Regions from separate parts of the Paenarthrobacter sp. TYUT067 genome, predicted to be linked through region 1. Evidence: riboswitches for the same ligand, from Rfam matches in the RefSeq annotation. Region 1 holds a riboswitch; each other region holds the start of a gene.

Region 1 (5,637 bases):
TGTTGCTGGTGGGTGCCCGGTTCGTTGAGGGCCTGCATCTGGAACACGTGGGCAAACCCGTTCCCAGCTTGGACCACATCATCATGACGGTGGAGGTCCTCCGCAGCGTGGGTGTCACGGTGGACGATTCCGTACCCAACCACTGGCGTGTCTCGCCCGGCCCCATCCGGGCCTTTGACCAACGGATTGAACAGGACCTCTCCAACGCCGGACCCTTCCTCGCCGCGGCGCTGGCCACACGTGGCACCGTCCGCATTCCCAATTGGCCTGCCGGCACCACGCAGGTAGGCGATCAATGGCGGAGCATCCTGGCTGCCATGGGTGCAGAAGTAACGTTTGACGACGGAACGCTGACAGTGACCGGCGCGGCCGAGATCAAAGGTGCCGACTTCGACGAAACCAGCGAACTGGCGCCGACGGTCGCCGCATTGTGCGCCCTGGCCAACGGGCCCTCACGGTTGACCGGCATCGCCCACCTCCGGGGACACGAAACCGACCGGCTTGCCGCGCTGGTTGCCGAGATCAATGGCCTCGGAGGCGATGCTGAGGAAACCGCCGATGGCTTGGTGATCCGCCCGGCTGCCCTTCATGGAGGCGTCGTCCACAGCTACGCCGACCACCGCATGGCTACTGCCGGCGCGATCCTTGGTCTGGCCGTCGAAGGCGTACAAGTCGAAGACATCGCCACGACGTCAAAAACCATGCCGGAATTCCCACAGATGTGGGCGGCCATGTTGCAGCAAACAGATGACAGCGACGATCTTGATGAGGCCAGTAACTGACCATGGGCCGTGACGCACGTTCCTGGGACGAATCCGACGTCCGGATCCGTCCCAGCAAAAAGGGATCCAGGCCCCGCACCAAGGACCGCCCCAGCCACGATGACGCCGTGATAGGCAGGATCATCACTGTGGACCGCGGGCGCTACCGGGCAATTGTTGGCGAAGATTCCGCCAACGAGCGGATCGTGATTGCAGCCCGCGCCCGTGAGCTGCGGCGAAATCCCGTTGTCCCAGGGGACTTCGTCGCGCTGGTAGGTGACGTCTCCGGGTCCCCCGACACTTTGGCGCGGCTTGTCCGGGTGGAAGAGCGGAAGACGCTTCTTCGCCGCAGCGCTGACGATACCGACCCCATAGAACGGGTAGTTGTAGCCAACGCCGATCAGCTTGTTGTGGTTGTTGCGGCGGCCAACCCGGAACCACGCACCGGGTTTATTGATCGTGCCCTGGTTGCGGCATACGACGCCGGCATCGAGCCGTTGCTGCTGATCACCAAGGCGGACGTCAAGGATCCGGCGGAGCTCCTTGCCAATTACCTGAGCTTGGACTTTCCCGTGATTATCAGCCGTACGGCTGACTCCGAGGCCGGCGGCATTGATGCCCGCTCGGATGATGGACTCTCAGCCCGGCTGGACAAGGACGCCGTATCCCAGCTCCGCTCACATCTAGGTGGCAAAGTCACCGTCATGCTGGGCCACTCGGGTGTCGGCAAATCCACCATGGTTAACGCACTGACGGGGGCGGAGCGCGCCACGGGCGGAGTCAATGCGGTGACGGGCCGTGGCCGGCACACCTCATCCTCGGCCTTGGCGCTGAAGCTGGACGACGCCCCGTCCGGCAGCTGGATTATCGATACGCCCGGCATCCGTTCCTTCGGCCTGGCGCATGTGGACCCGGACCGGATCCTCCATTCGTTCCCGGACCTTGAGCCCGGCACGGAAACCTGCGACCGCGGCTGCAAGCACAGTGCAACCGCCACCAATTGCGGGCTGGATGCATGGGTGAACGATGGCCACGCAGGACCATCAGGAGTAGCACGGTTGGCCTCCCTGCGCCGCCTGTTGGGTGCAGACCCAAGACTCGAGGCGAAAGAGACCAAGGAACTGGGCACCGTCAACTGATCGTTACCGGCTTCACGTCCCCAATGAGGCGAACGATTCAGGATAGTTTGGTGGCATGACCCATCCCGTTTCCACGTACAACGATGACCTGCGCCTGGCCCACGTCCTCGCTGATTCAGTCGATGCCCAGACCATGGATCGCTTCAAGGCACTGGACCTCAAGATCGAAACCAAGCCCGACCTCACGCCGGTCACTGACGCTGACAAGGCCGCTGAGGAAGCTATCCGCGGCCAGCTGTCCCGCTCGCGCCCACGTGATGCGGTCCTGGGCGAGGAGTTCGGCAGCAGCGGCCACGGCTCGCGCCGTTGGATCATCGACCCCATCGACGGAACCAAGAACTTCGTCCGGGGTGTTCCGGTGTGGGCAACGTTGATTGCCCTCGTGGACGACGGCGAACCTGTGGTGGGCGTTGTGAGCGCCCCGGCATTGGGGAAACGCTGGTGGGCCGCCAAGGACATGGGCGCCTACATGGGCCGGTCCCTCGCCTCGGCCACGCGCCTCAAAGTTTCCAACGTCTCCAGTTTGGCGGACGCCTCCATGTCCTACTCCAGCCTCTCGGGCTGGAAGGAACGCGGCAATCTTGACGAATTCCTGGACCTCACCGAAGATGTTTGGCGCACGCGCGCCTATGGTGACTTCTGGTCGTACTGTCTCGTGGCCGAGGGCGCAGTGGACATCGCCTGCGAGCCCGAGCTGAACCTTTATGACATGGCAGCACTCGTGCCCATCGTCACTGAGGCCGGTGGACGTTTCACCTCCCTGGAAGGCGAAGACGGTCCCTTCGGCGGCAATGCACTGGCCACCAACTCGATCCTTCACTCCGAGGTCCTCAAGCGGCTCAACCCCGGCTTGGACGATCTTCTCTAGTCCTCCTGCAAACCAGCAGGAACGGAATATTCGACGGCGGCAGCCCCCTTTTGGGGGTCTCCGCCGTTTTTTATTCGACAAAACGCGCATTATGGCTCCGACGTAACAAAGGGCTTAACAATCGGCAGCGGCTTTGGAAGGGCCCCCGGACGTGCTTTAGCCTTTTTACAGGTCACGAGTGCCAGCGCTAAACCCCGGTTTGCTGGCCGGCAACCCTCCATTCGCGGTGGGGTGCCCCGGGTGACGACCCGGCCGGTCCGGAACGGATGCGGCAAGCGCGGATTCCCTGTGGGGGGGTCCCTCTTGAGTGAGGTCCTATGAGCACTGTCACGTTCGACTCAAACATCATTCCGTCCTTCGCCGCAGAAACCACAGCAGAGACAGCCGCCGCTGCACGGCCGCTGGCAGCTGTTACCGGCGCCGAGTTGCAAGCGCCCCTGATTCAGGGCGGACACGTTCGCTACGCAAACCTCGACTACGGGGCATCGGCTCCGGCGTTGACCATCGTCTCGGCGTACCTCAACGAAGTCCTTCCCTACTATGCGAGTGTCCACCGCGGCGCGGGCTACGCCTCCCAGATCAGCACCTCGGTGTACGAAAATTCACGGAACATCGTCCGCGGATTCGTTGGCGGGCGGGCAGATGATTCTGTCATCTTCACCCGGAACACCACGGACTCCTTGAACCTGCTGGCCGGCTGCCTTCCGCTGATTGACGGCAAGCCCGCAGGTGAGGTCCTCTACCTGGATATCGAACACCACGCCAACCTGCTTCCGTGGCAGGGTGTCCCGCACCGCAGCGTCGTAGCGGCACCAACCTTGGCCGAGACCCTGGACAAACTCCGCGGGGAGCTGGCCCAAGGCGGTGTCAGCCTGCTTGCGGTGACCGGAGCCTCCAACGTCACCGGTGAGATCCTACCCATCGCAGAGCTTGCTTCCCTGGCCCACCAGTACGGTGCACGGATTGTGGTGGATGCCGCCCAACTCGCACCGCACCGTCGGATCAACATCACCGAGGCAGACGTGGACTACGTGGTCTTCTCCGGACACAAGCTCTACGCCCCCTTCGGCGCCGGCGTTGTGGTGGGCCGTCCCGACTGGCTCGACGCCGGCACTCCGCACCTGGCCGGTGGCGGCGCGGTCCGTGAAGCCCGATTGGACTCCGTTAGCTGGGCGGCAGGCCCTGCGCGGCACGAGGGCGGCTCGCCCAATGTTCTGGGTGCCGCAACCCTCGCCCGTGCCACCCAGGTGCTGGCCGGGTTGGACCAGGACGAGTGGCACGCCCATGAAACCGCCATCCGCTCCTACTTGGTGGAAGGCCTGGAAGCCATCGACGGCGTGACCGTGCACAAGATCTTTACAGACTCCTTGGACACCATCGGTGTGGTCAATTTCTCCGTCGAAGGATTCGACGCCGGATTGGTGGCCGCCTACCTGGCAGCAGAGCACGGAGTGGGCCTGCGGGATGGCCGCTTCTGCGCCCACCCGCTCCTCAAGCGCCTGGGGCTCCCCTCAGGCTCTCTGCGTGCCAGCTTCGGCGTCGGCTCCCGGTTGGAGGACGCTTCCAGGCTGCTCGCAGGCATCCAAGGGCTCAAGCGCGACGGATTGGGTTGGGACTACGTGGTGGACGAGGGCCGATGGGTTCCCGCCAATGACCACCGCACCTACCCCGAATGGGCGCCCAACACTCCGGGCACTGCGGGAGCAGCTCCCTGCACAGTCGACTAGAAAACACACAGTCGACTAGAAACACTGTGGACCAGGCACACTGTGGACCAGGCGTAACGGCCGCTGCGGTAAATTCGTAGGGTACCTACTGGCCATCCTGTGAAGGAGTTCTGCGTGTCCCTGCGTTCCCCGGGCGCCGCAAACAGTGCGGCCGGCATTCCCGGACCCGCTGGACCGCGAGGTCCCAAGCTCCACGCTGCCCGTCGGCGCGAACTCGGCCAGAGCTTCCAGGACGGCGGAGAACACTATGACCGTGTGCGTCCTGGCTACCCACGGGACTCCCTGGATTGGCTCGTTCCTCCCGGGGCAAGGTCGGCGGCCGACCTCGGCGCAGGCACAGGAAAATTCACGGCACTCCTTATCCAGCGCGGACTGGCGGTCACCGCCGTCGATCCTTCCACGGACATGCTGGAGCAACTGCGAAAAAGCTACCCCCTCGTCAACGCGCTGGAGGGAACGGCAGAGGCAACTGGACTGACGGACTCAGCATTCGACGTCGTCAGCGTTGCCCAAGCCTGGCACTGGTGTGAGCCCATGGCAGCGAGCACCGAGATCTCCCGGATCCTGCGTCCCCACGGAGTCCTGGGGCTGATCTGGAATCAGTTGGACACGTCCATTCCCTGGGTACACCGCCTTTCCCGCATCATGCATGCAGGCGATGTCCACAAGCCCGGCTTCCGGCCAGTCATTGGCCCGGAGTTTGGCGGTTTGGAAAGCCACCTGACCCAGTGGGAGGATGCCCTGACTCCTGAGGACATCATGGAACTCACCAAATCCCGCAGCTACTATCTCCGAGCCAACGACGCCACCCGGGCTAAGGTCATGCACAACCTGGAGTGGTACCTCCATGACCACCTCGGTCATGCCCCAGGTGAAACCATCGGGTTGCCCTACATGACGCAAACCTGGCGGGCGTTCAAGATTCAGGGTCCGGCGCCACGGTAGGCTTGGGGTGTGAAGACCAGTACGCCCTCCTCCTCGATTGAGGACTACGTCAAGGTCATCTACTCCTACACGGAGTGGCAGGACAAGCCGATTACGTCATCCCAGCTCGCCCTGCGCCTCGGGGTGGCAAATTCCTCAGTGTCGGAGATGGTGCGCAAACTCAAGGACCAGGGTTTGGTTGATCACCAGCCCTATAG
Region 2 (5,637 bases), on a different contig from region 1:
AACTTCCAGGTATTTGTTATCCGCGAGGGGAATGATCATGTTCCGGGTACCGAAGCGCGGGTGCACTCCGCCCCGGACAGCGTCCACTCCCAATGCCGCGGAAATTCGTTCGGTAGTGGCCAAAAGGCCATCTCGTTCACAGGCGTAAGAGACGTGATCCATGCGCATGGCTTCATCTTGGCACTTTGTGATCAGTGTCTCAGCTAAGTCAAGCCTAACTAAGGTGGGATCTGTGTAACTTTCGCTATGGGCGTCATGCGAGGACGCGAAGAGACCGAAAGATTCCATCGGCGTCATAAAGCTGTTCTGACTTCCGGACAGTTCCTAGACTGGCCCCAGTTCAGCTGCACCACACTGCTGCCAAACCCATGCGTCACGAACAGGAGAACTCCATGTCCCAAGGATGGTCTTTCGAAACCCGCCAAATCCACGCAGGCCAGGAGCCGGACTCAGCCACCGGAGCGCGCTCGCTTCCCATCTACCAGACCACGTCCTTCGTGTTCCCCAGTGCCGAGAGCGCTGCCAACCGCTTCGCCCTGGCGGAGCTCGCACCCATCTACACCCGGATCGGCAACCCGACGCAGGATGCCGTGGAGCAGCGGATCGCGAGCCTGGAAGGTGGCCTGGGAGCACTCCTGCTTAGCTCAGGACAAGCCGCGGAGACGTTCGCCATCCTGAACATTGCTGAGGCCGGCGACCACATCGTGGCGAGCCCCAGCCTGTACGGCGGCACCTACAACTTGCTTGCACACACTCTGAAGAAATTCGGCATCTCCGTCACCTTCGTGGAGGACCCGGACAAGCTGGATCAGTGGCGTGACGCCGTCCAGCCGAACACCAAGCTGTTCTTCGGCGAGGTTGTCTCCAACCCGCGGCAGGACGTGCTGGACATCGAGGGCATCGCACGCGTCGCCCACGAGGCCGGCGTGCCCCTGATCGTGGACAACACCCTGTCAACGCCGTACCTCATTCGTCCCATCGAGTGGGGCGCTGACATTGTGGTCCACTCGGCAACCAAGTATCTGGGCGGTCACGGTTCCGCAATTGCCGGCGTGATTGTGGACTCCGGCAACTTCGACTTCGGCAAGGACCCGGAACGCTTCCCCGGCTTCAACACCCCGGACCCCAGCTACAACGGGCTGGTTTACGCCAGGGACCTCGGCAAGGACGGTGCGTTGGGTGCCAACCTCTCCTACATCCTCAAGGCCCGCGTCCAGTTGCTTCGTGATCTCGGCTCGGCCGTGTCTCCGTTCAACGCCTTCCTCATTGCCCAGGGGTTGGAGACCTTGAGCCTGCGCGTGGAGCGTCACGTAGCGAACGCCACCAAGGTAGCTGAGTGGCTTGAAAGCCACGACGACGTCGAATCGGTCGCCTACGCGGGCCTGCCATCCAGCCCGTGGTATGACCGTGGCCGGAAGTACGGACCCAAGGGCACGGGGGCAATCGTTGCCTTCAACATCAAGGGTGGCGTGGAAGCGGGCAAGCGTTTTGTGGATGGTCTGGAACTGCACTCGCACGTTGCCAACATAGGTGACGTCCGCTCGCTGGTCATCCACCCGGCGTCGACGACGCACAGTCAGCTGACCGCGGAGCAGCAACTTGTTGCCGGCGTCAACCCGGGCCTGGTGCGCTTGTCCGTCGGTATCGAGCACGTAGATGACATCATCGCGGACCTCGAAGCCGGATTCCGGGCTGCCAAGGGCGCCTGACGCCCACGGCCCAACGCACCAGACCGACTGCCGCCCGCGCCGACGAAAATTCGCCGGGCGGCAGTGGCGGGTGCTCGTAGGCGAACGAAATGACCTTTGACCGTCACACTGTTGTCACATTCTTCGCCAGAACCCCCCTGTGTTTCCTAGACTCTTCGTATTAGGTCATGAGTGCCAGCACACAGCCCCGGCTTGCTGGCCGGCAACCCTCCTCCGCGGTGGGGTGCCCCGGGTGAAGACCTGGCCTGTTCGCACGCAAGGCGACGGGCAAGCGCGAGGTTAAGGTGTCAAAGGAATGACCATTACTGCTACAGCCCTTCCAAAATCCGGAGAAGAAGACGGAACCGTCAAGTACGCCGGCATCGGCCCACTGGAACTTGAAGCCGGCGGATTCCTCCCCGACGTCGTACTCGCCTATGAGACCTGGGGGCAGCTGAACGCGGATGCCTCCAACGCGGTGCTCATCCAGCACGCACTCACCGGCAGTACGCACGTAGCCCGCGGAGCCACGGACGAGGAAGGATGGTGGGAGCAACTCGTTGGTCCGGGTGCCACCATCGACACCAACAAGTTCTTTGTCATCTCCATCAACATCGTGGGCGGCTGTTACGGCAGCACCGGTCCATCATCCGAAGCCCCGGACGGACGCCCGTGGGGCTCGCGATTCCCGCTGGTCACCCTGCGCGACAGCACAGAGGCAGAGTCGCGCCTCGCCGATACCCTGGGAATCGACGCCTGGCACGCCGTATTGGGCGGATCCATGGGCGGCGCACGCGCCCTTGAGTGGGCTGTGACATACCCCCATCGGGTCAAACGCTGCGCAGTCATCGCCGTAGGCGCCTACAGCACGGCCGAGCAGATTGCTTTTGCCCAGGCACAAACCCTGGCCATCAGGCAGGACCCGAATTTCAACAACGGCGACTACTACGGTGGCCCCGCGCCTGAGCACGGTTTGGCTTTGGCCCGGCGCATCGCCCACATCACCTACCGCTCGGCACTGGAGCTGGACGTCCGCTTTGGCCGGCAAGCCCAGCACCAGGAGACTCCGCTCGCCGCCGCAGCATTGGGCGAGCGGGGCCGGTATCAGGTGGAAAGCTACCTGGACCACCAAGGAACCAAACTGGTCCGCCGCTTTGACGCCAACAGCTACATCGCCATCACCGAGGCACTGATGTCCCACGACGTCACCAGGGGGCGCGGATCGTTGGAAGCGGCGCTTTCGGGTGCCACGGCGGAGTTCTTCGTGGCGGCTGTGGACAGTGACAGGCTCTACTTCCCGGCCCAGTCCCGGGAACTGGCCGCTGCGCTGCCTGGCGAGGTGCCGGTCCACGTCATTGAAGCGCCGATCGGCCATGATGGCTTCCTCACCGAAATCGGCCAGCTCTCAGCCCAGCTCCGCGAAGCGTTTTTCGCCTAAACGCTGGTGTGCTGACCCTGCTTAAACGGCAAGGAACGTCCGATGCCAGGCAGTTCAGCCATTCATGATCTCGCCGCGCTGCCGCATGTAATCCTCCATGGCGATCTCGCCGTTGCTGAATTTTGTATCCAGCTCGGCCAGCTTGCGAGCCCGGTATCCTTGCGGCTCGGACCCGCTCGTCGAGGCGAACGGGGTGGGGGATGACGGGTTCGACGGCGGCACGGACTGCGGCGCGTCATCCACAGGGCGGATGACGGTGGGCTCGGACGGGTAGCCCGGGTAGCCCGGTGAAGGGTACCTTTGCGCCGGGTAGCCCTGTCCCGGGTAATCCTGCTGCTGGTAATTCTGCGGCGGATACCCCGGTCCCGGCAGGTTCTGCGGCGGGTACCCCGGGCCGCGGAAGGTGTCGTTCTGGATCCGGCGCGCCCGGGAGCGGTTGTACATGCGGATTCCGAGGGGAATCAGCCACGAGCAGACGATGATCCAGAAGATCAGATTGTTCACAGTGCAGGCCTCCTAGGTCTTAACCCAGCTTAGTCCTGCCACCTGGACGCGGCCCGTCTCCCGGAACAAGCCTCGGCTATTTCACACCAGCTTGGTCTCCATGCCCAGGAACAGGCCGTAACGATCCGCCTCGGCCTGCAAGGCGTCCTGCTCTGCTGCAGTTGCCGGCCGGTTCATGCGGACATCGAGTTCGCAGGCCCCGCCGGAGAAACCGTGGCGCCACCACCCAGCCAGCCTGCCGTCCACCAGGACCACGTGCATGGGTCCGTTGTCCTCGGGGAAGTATGGCGCCGTTCCACCAAGGAAGTGCCGGGACTGTGAGTAGCCCATCACGTATTCGTCGTAGCACTGGATGAGGTCCAGGCGGGGGAGCCCGGCGTCCTTAATCGCTGAAGGATGGTGGCCGTTGGTGAGAGCCCTCGCTTCTTCGGATGCCAGATAAAACTCCAGGCCATCAAAGTGAACAGTGCCCAGGCTCCCGGGGGAGATCTCCTCAGCCACGTCGATTCCCCGCTTCACGTCTTTCATGGTCAACCCGGACCACACCGCACAGTCTTTGACTGTTGCGGGGCCCCGGCTGCTGAAGTATCGCAGCGCCAATTGCCCAAGTGCCTGTTCACGATCCTCCCCGGCCAACGGTGAGGTTAGGAACCCGGGAACGCGTTCCTCGAACAAGGCATACGTTTGTTTCAGGGCGCCGCCGGCGGAACGGACGGGGGAGCCGCTGACCAGGACACGGCTGATTTCTGCGTGCATGAGGTGATAGATGAAGCCCAGGCCCTTGCTGGGGAAGCCGGCTTGTCCCAGGACTGCGGCCAGTTCCTCCCGCGTTTTGTGGGCCCCGTCCGCCACGGCCGCGGCCAGGATCCGGCCGCTTGCGGTAGCAGCGTCCTCATCGATTCCCGTCTGGCGGTACATGCCTTTGTTGCCTTGGTGGAGGCGGTCTGCGGACAATCCCATCAACCAGCCGAGGTCGTCCCGGTGCACGAAGTGCCAGGTGGGGCGGAGGATGTGTGTCCGCAGGATGGTTCCGTCCGCTACGGCCTGCTCCACGTCCGCGGCCGTGACCACCGGTGGCGAGCCGGCGGAGCTTCTCTGCGCGAGGGTCCACCTCGCATAAGCGAACTCCTGTGACTGGACGGCCAGGAGGTTACGGACCACGTCCGCATGGCCTCCGGCGTGGGGGGCCCGCAGTTGTTGCCGCCGGAGCCGTATCCGCCGGACGCTCTCCGCGGACAGGGAGCTACCACCCGGCATGGCGGACCTCGCGGCGAAGAAGCGTCACGTCAGCGGCGTGGCAACAGGGTGCCGGTGGAACCGAAGACGGGACCCGGCGTCGGACGTTTTGGACTGATGCCATCGCCGGAGGACTGATGCCGAAGCCTCCGGATCACCCATGGGACAAAGTACTCGCGGGCCCAGACGAGGTCCGAAGACCTCGCCTCACGCCACGTGCGCGGCGGCAGGGACTTTGGCATCAGGGGCTCAAGAGTGTGGTGGACGTTCAGTGCGTCCAGCACCATCATGGCGATGGTGTGATGGCCCAGCGGGGAGAAATGCAGGCGGTCGGCATCCCACATTTGGGGGTCTGCCAGCTGCCGCAAGGACCACATGTCCGCGATGATGGCGTCGTGGCGTGCAGCCACGGTCCGGAGGTTCTCGTTGTAAATGGCAACCTTGCCGCGGATACGCCCCAGAACCGATGCTGCCGTGTCCGGGCCGTTGAAAAGGACCACGGTAGCGCCGCCGGAGCTCAGCTCAGCCACAGCGGCGTCGAGCTTTTCGGCCAATAGGTCGGGATCCCCGCCTGGGCGGATGAGGTCATTGCCGCCAGCCGAAATGGACACCAGGTCCGGCTGCAGTTCCAAACACGGGCCCACTTGTTCATCGATGATCTGCTGCAGCAGCCTGCCACGGATGGCAAGGTTGGCATAGGCGAAGTCCTCTTGACCGCGGCCCAATTCCTCGGCCACTCGATCCGCCCAACCACGGTGACCGCCCGGGTTC
Region 3 (5,637 bases), on a different contig from region 1:
GGAGCCTGTTTCCTCCAGATAGTCAGCGATTTCGCCAACCGTGCCGATGATCGAGTCGCCTGCTCCGCCGCTGCGTGCCTGGAGGATCTGGCGAAGGGTGGAACCTGGAGGGGCAGCCTTGGCGAAGTGTTCCAATGTGCCTTGGTTGCTGTTGGTGCTCAGCTCGGGCAACGGAGCGTCGAGGTCGAACTGCTTGAAGTCGATGACGGAGAGGTAGGAGATCGAGTTGAGCTGGCTGTCGATGTCTCTCTGGGTGAGTTCACGCCGCTGCGCCCGCAGCTCCTGTGCCTCGGCTGTAGAACCAACAACGGTGGGCTTCAGGACGAAAAGTACCTTGACGTCATCGGGATTTCGGCCGGCCTTCGCAGCTTCCGCGCGGATGGAGTCACGGTAGGACTTCATCCCGTCAACCCCACGAGCGAGGGCAATGGCGACGTCGGCATGGCCGCCTGCGAATGCCTTGCCCCGGGGCGAGGCACCAGCCTGAACCAGCACAGGTTCCTCAGGCAGGGGCGCCGTGTTCAACGGGCCTCTGACCTTGAAAAAGTCTCCTTGGTGGTTGATGGGGTGCACTTTGTTATGGTCCGCGAACACCCCGGCTTCAACATCCTCAAGCACGGCCCCAGGTTCCCAACTCCGCCAAAGGCGCCTGACGACGTCCACGAACTCCTCCGCTTTCTCATAGCGGAGATCGTGTTCAATCTGCTGGTCCAGCCCATAGTTCTGTGCGGCGAGGTCGCTGCCGGAGGTGACGACGTTCCAGCCGAGCTGTCCTTCTGAAAAGTGTTGCAGCGTGGCCAGGAGCCTGGCGGCGGTGAAGGGCGGGTAGAAGGAAGCGCTGACCGTGGGCACGATTCCTAGGTGCTCCGTGGCGGAGAGAAGGTACGGGACCAAGGCAAGGGGATCGTGCTTAGGTGCAAACGAGGCGTGGGCCAAGGAAACCTCGGCCGTACCCCCATAGGTGTCCGGAACGGTGAGGGAATCTTCAATGATGAACAGGTCCAAGCCGGATCGCTCAAACGCACGGACGGCCTCCTGATAGAGGGCGGGCTTCTTCCAGTCGTAGCCCAGGCCATAGCCGGGAGTCCCCCAACCCTGGACACCGAAACCGTGGCCCACGAACCATCCAAAGTGCAGCATGGGCTTGAGTGTAGAACTGCTTTGTCCGTTCACCGCGACCTGATTTCATGCGAAGTTACAGGGGGTCGTACTGGGTCAATTATGCTCCCGGGACGTCACATTTGGGCCCCGCCCATGACGGTATGGATTTCCACATACGGCGTTCGCCTTGTTCCGCAAACACCATGCGTCCGGAATGATCGCTGTATGAGTTCAGCCACCCGCACTTCCGCCAAGGACCGCCTTTGGGGCGTCTGGGCACTCAAGGGGTACAAACGTGAATGGCTGCGGCACGACGCCGTGGCGGGTGCTGCGCTCTTTGCCCTGCTGGTGCCTGCGGGCATGGCCTACGCGCAGGCGGCCGGTTTGCCACCCGTCACAGGGCTCTACGCCACGGTGATTCCGTTGCTGGTTTACGCCGTGGTGGGGCCGTCCCGCATTCTCGTCTTGGGACCCGATTCATCCCTTGCCCCCATGATCGCCGCAGCTATTGTTCCGCTCGCAGCCGGCAGCAGTGAAAGATCGGTGGCACTCGCCGGGCTGTTGGCTGTGTTGATCGGGGTGATCATGCTCGCGGGCTCCGCCCTGAAACTCGGTGCCATCACCGGGCTGCTGTCCAAACCCATCAGGCTCGGATACCTGAACGGAATCGCCTTGCTGGTGGCGTTATCGCAGCTTCCGGCGTTCCTGGGGATAGAGGCCGACGGCGACATCTGGCAAAAGCTCGCGAAGGTCACCACCGGGTTGCTGGGCGGCGGGGTCAATGTCACCGCGCTGCTGCTAGGCGTCGGTTCCCTGGCCCTCATTTGGATCCCGCGGCTGCTGAAGTGGAAGGTACCTGGCGTCCTGCTGGCGGTGGTCGGCTCGTGCGTTGCAACGGCTGTTTGGGGCCTGAACGACGACGTCAAGGTCACCGGGGTTTTGCCGCAGGGGCTGCCGATGCCCGCGCTCGGCGGCATTGGCTGGGCTGACGCTCTGATGCTGCTTCCCGCTGCGGCCGGTATTGCCCTCATGGCTTTCGCAGACACTGGCGTCCTGTCCCAGACATTGGCAGCGAAGGAGGGAAAGAGAGTCTCGGGCAACCGGGAGATGGCGGCGTTGGGGGCAGCCAACGCAGCCACCGGCTTGCTGGGCGGGTTCCCTATATCCGGCAGTACCTCGCGGACGCCCGTGGCTGTGGACGCCGGCGCCAAATCCCAGATGACCGGGGTGGTTGGTGCGGTGCTGGTTCTGGCTTTCATGCTGCTGGCTCCCGGAGTGACCGGGTACCTGCCTTCGGCCACCCTGGCGGCCGTCGTCATCGCTGCGGCAATTGCCTTGGCCGACCCCGCCGGTGTTAGGCGGCTCTTCAGCCTGAGCCGAAGCGAATCCGTGGTCATGCTGGCTGCGTTCCTGGGCGTCCTCACCGTTGGGGTACTGCAGGGAATCGTGGTGGCCATTGCCTTGGCGCTTTTGGACTTTGTTCGGCGGGCCTGGGATCCGTACCGGACAGAACTCGGCGCCGAAGAAGGGCTCCCTGGCTATCACGATCTGGAGCGGCACCCCGAAGGCGAGCGCATCCCCGGACTCCTCATCCTCCGCTTTGATGCGCCCCTGTTCTTCGGTAATGGGCAGGTCCTGGCTGCCTTTGTCCGGGAGCAACTGGACGAAGCCCCGAAGGAGACCGCGGATCCGGTTACCCATGTCATCCTCGCCGCGGAGCCCATCACCGGGATCGACACTACGGCGCTGGATGACCTGGTCACATTGGACGAATGGCTGGCCCGCAAAGGCGTGGATTTAGTGTTCGCCGAACTGAAGGGGCCTGTCAAAGACAAACTACTCCGTCTGGGCACTGCAGCCCGTTTTACGCCCGAGCACTTCTTCCCCACTGTGGGCGCAGCCGTGCGCGCACTGAAAAACGCATAAGGGAAGCACCGCCGATTACGCAACATGACGGCCGGACACCAGCCCGCAAGTGCAGCCCGAGGCCCGCGGATGTTACGTTTTTCTTGAGTAATGAGTACCAGCGCGAAGCCCTGACTTGCTGGTCGGCAACCCTCTCTCCGGCGGGGTGCCTCAGGTGACTACTCGGCGTATCGACAACTCGAACTGCAAGCGTGACTGAGGAGCACCAGCTATGCCTGAACCCACTGAAGAAAAACTTTCCTATCGCCTGATTACTGGCCCGGACACCCGTGATTTCTGCGAGCGGATCCACAGCGCCCTCGCGGAGGGCTATGTGCTCCATGGCAGCCCGGCTGCCACGTTCAACGGCACCGACGTCATCGTTGCCCAAGCAGTGGTGCTGCCCGCCGCGATCGCCAATGCCGATGCCGCCGTTGCCAGTGCCGTTGACCAGCTTGAGAGCGACGACGACGAAGCATTCGAGGGACACGCATGAGCTACGCAGGTGACCTGACCCCGCAGGATGCGTGGGCCAAACTCGAAGAAGGTGCCATCCTGGTGGACGTCCGCACCGAGGGCGAGTGGGCCCACATCGGTATCCCCGACACCAAAGCCACGGAAAACGATCCCCTGTTCATCCAGTGGAACCTCGCCGGCGGCATCCCCAACTCCCGCTTCATCGAGGACTTGCGTCAGCAGGCACCCGAGGACCACGGCGTTGAGCTGGTGTTCCTATGCCGTTCCGGCCAGCGCTCCATCTCCGCAGCCATCGCCGCCACGCAAGCCGGTTTCACTGCCTACAACGTCTTGGAGGGCTTTGAAGGTGAACCGGACCGCTATGGTGAGCGCACCGTCAACGGTTGGAAGAACCGTGGCCTGCCGACGAATCTGGGGACTGAGTAAGTGACTTTTAATCCCGATGCCGCCGGGTGGAGCCCTGATACCCAGGCCGTCCGCGGTGGCCTTGACCGTACCAACTTCCAGGAAACGTCCGAGCCCGTTTTTCTGAACTCCGGTTTCGTCTACGAATCCGCTGCTGCCGCCGAGCGCGCCTTCACCGGTGAGGACGAACGTTTCGTTTACTCCCGCTACGGCAACCCTTCCGTTGCAACGTTCCAGGAGCGGCTGCGCCTGCTCGAAGGAACCGAAGCCTGCTTTGCGACTGCGTCAGGTATGTCCGCGGTCTTCACTGCCTTGGGTGCCCTGCTGGCTGCCGGTGACCGCGTGGTTGCCGCCCGTTCCCTGTTCGGTTCCTGCTTTGTGATCCTCAATGAGATCCTGCCACGGTGGGGCGTTCACACGGTCTTCGTCGACGGCCCGGACTTGGATCAATGGCGCGAAGCCCTTTCCGAACCAACTACCGCGGTCTTCTTCGAATCCCCGTCCAACCCCATGCAGGAGATCGTGGACATCGCGGCGGTGAGCGAACTGGCGCATGCTGCCGGGGCCACCGTGGTGGTGGACAACGTCTTTGCCACGCCCCTGCTACAACGCTGCGGTGAGCTGGGAGCCGACGTCATTGTTTACTCCGGCACCAAGCACATCGACGGCCAGGGACGCGTCCTTGGCGGCGCGATCCTGGGCACCAAAGAATTCATCGACGGCCCCGTCAAGCAACTCATGCGGCACACCGGCCCTTCACTATCCGCGTTCAACGCCTGGGTGCTGACCAAGGGCTTGGAGACCATCGGACTGCGTGTAAACCACAGCTCGGCATCCGCGTTGAAGATCGCAGAGTGGCTCGAGCAGCAACCCGCCATCAGCTGGGTCAAGTACCCGCTGTTAAAGTCTCACCCGCAGTACGAACTTGCGGCGAAGCAGATGAAGGCGGGCGGCACCGTCCTGACCTTTGAGCTATCTCCTTCGGCCGGACGATCAGCCAAAGAGGCTGCCTTCGCCTTGCTCGACGGTCTCTCCGTCATTGACATCTCCAACAACCTGGGCGACTCCAAATCCCTCATCACCCACCCTGCCACCACCACCCACCGGGCCATGGGACCGGAGGGGCGGGCGGCGATCGGGCTTTCGGATGGTGTTGTCCGCCTGTCCGTAGGGCTTGAAGATGTAAACGACCTCATCCTGGATCTGGAGAAGGCCCTCAAACAGGTCTAACCTTGCTGCCATGAGCGGGAACCATCCCTATCGCCGTGCCGGAGCGGTCATCGTTGCCGGCACGGTGGTGTGGTTCGTAGGAATCTCTCCAGTCTCACGCGTTTACATCACCCCCAACAACGCCGAGCGGCTGCGCATGCTCACAGCCGGACAGCGCGGCTGGATCGTGGGTCAGCACCTTACCGCCGTGGGAACAGTTGCAGTGCCGGTGGGATTCGCCGCCTTTGCCCGCGCTGTTCAGGACCAAGATGCCGTTCAAGGAAACGCATCGCATCGGAGGGCGAGGAAGTGGGCTTTCGGTGCAGCCGCCGCCTTACTCGCGGGCGCCCCGTTCTTCGTCTCAAGCCTCGCCCGGCGAGCATCCGACCTTGAAGGGTTCGCCTACCGCAGGGGATCCAACGCGCCGTTCCTGGCGTACTCCGGGCTGCATGTTGTGGCGTTGGCCGCGCTCGGCGGGAGCCTTCTTTCCTTACCCGCAAGCCGCTGGATTGGTATCACGGCTGCGGCCAGCGCACCCGT

Evidence for each region. A riboswitch is a leader RNA that binds a small molecule or an ion and turns the genes downstream of it on or off. The one in region 1 is predicted to bind S-adenosylmethionine.
Region 2: another riboswitch for S-adenosylmethionine. It lies ahead of MOD31_RS14520 (homoserine O-acetyltransferase); the one in region 1 lies ahead of MOD31_RS01955 (aminotransferase class V-fold PLP-dependent enzyme).
Region 3: another riboswitch for S-adenosylmethionine. It lies ahead of MOD31_RS10015 (DUF1737 domain-containing protein); the one in region 1 lies ahead of MOD31_RS01955 (aminotransferase class V-fold PLP-dependent enzyme).

Annotation. Positions count from the first base shown of each region.
Region 1 covers NZ_JAMOIT010000002.1:103,096-108,732, reverse strand. The annotation lists gene aroA (3-phosphoshikimate 1-carboxyvinyltransferase) at 1-782, shown strand, start outside; gene MOD31_RS01965 (ribosome small subunit-dependent GTPase A) at 785-1,900, shown strand; gene hisN (histidinol-phosphatase) at 1,956-2,768, shown strand; SAM riboswitch class IV at 2,939-3,052, shown strand; gene MOD31_RS01955 (aminotransferase class V-fold PLP-dependent enzyme) at 3,086-4,495, shown strand; gene MOD31_RS01950 (class I SAM-dependent methyltransferase) at 4,616-5,440, shown strand; gene MOD31_RS01945 (metal-dependent transcriptional regulator) at 5,450-5,637, shown strand, end outside.
Region 2 covers NZ_JAMOIT010000015.1:47,124-52,760, reverse strand. The annotation lists gene MOD31_RS14530 (VOC family protein) at 1-168, opposite strand, end outside; gene MOD31_RS14525 (bifunctional o-acetylhomoserine/o-acetylserine sulfhydrylase) at 369-1,709, shown strand; SAM riboswitch class IV at 1,873-1,989, shown strand; gene MOD31_RS14520 (homoserine O-acetyltransferase) at 2,005-3,126, shown strand; gene MOD31_RS14515 (hypothetical protein) at 3,181-3,630, opposite strand; gene MOD31_RS14510 (winged helix DNA-binding domain-containing protein) at 3,712-4,887, opposite strand; gene MOD31_RS14505 (SGNH/GDSL hydrolase family protein) at 4,917-5,637, opposite strand, start outside.
Region 3 covers NZ_JAMOIT010000009.1:75,295-80,931, forward strand. The annotation lists gene MOD31_RS10005 (NtaA/DmoA family FMN-dependent monooxygenase) at 1-1,173, opposite strand, end outside; gene MOD31_RS10010 (SulP family inorganic anion transporter) at 1,327-3,027, shown strand; SAM riboswitch class IV at 3,114-3,225, shown strand; gene MOD31_RS10015 (DUF1737 domain-containing protein) at 3,239-3,502, shown strand; gene MOD31_RS10020 (rhodanese-like domain-containing protein) at 3,499-3,909, shown strand; gene MOD31_RS10025 (O-succinylhomoserine sulfhydrylase) at 3,910-5,118, shown strand; gene MOD31_RS10030 (hypothetical protein) at 5,129-5,637, shown strand, end outside.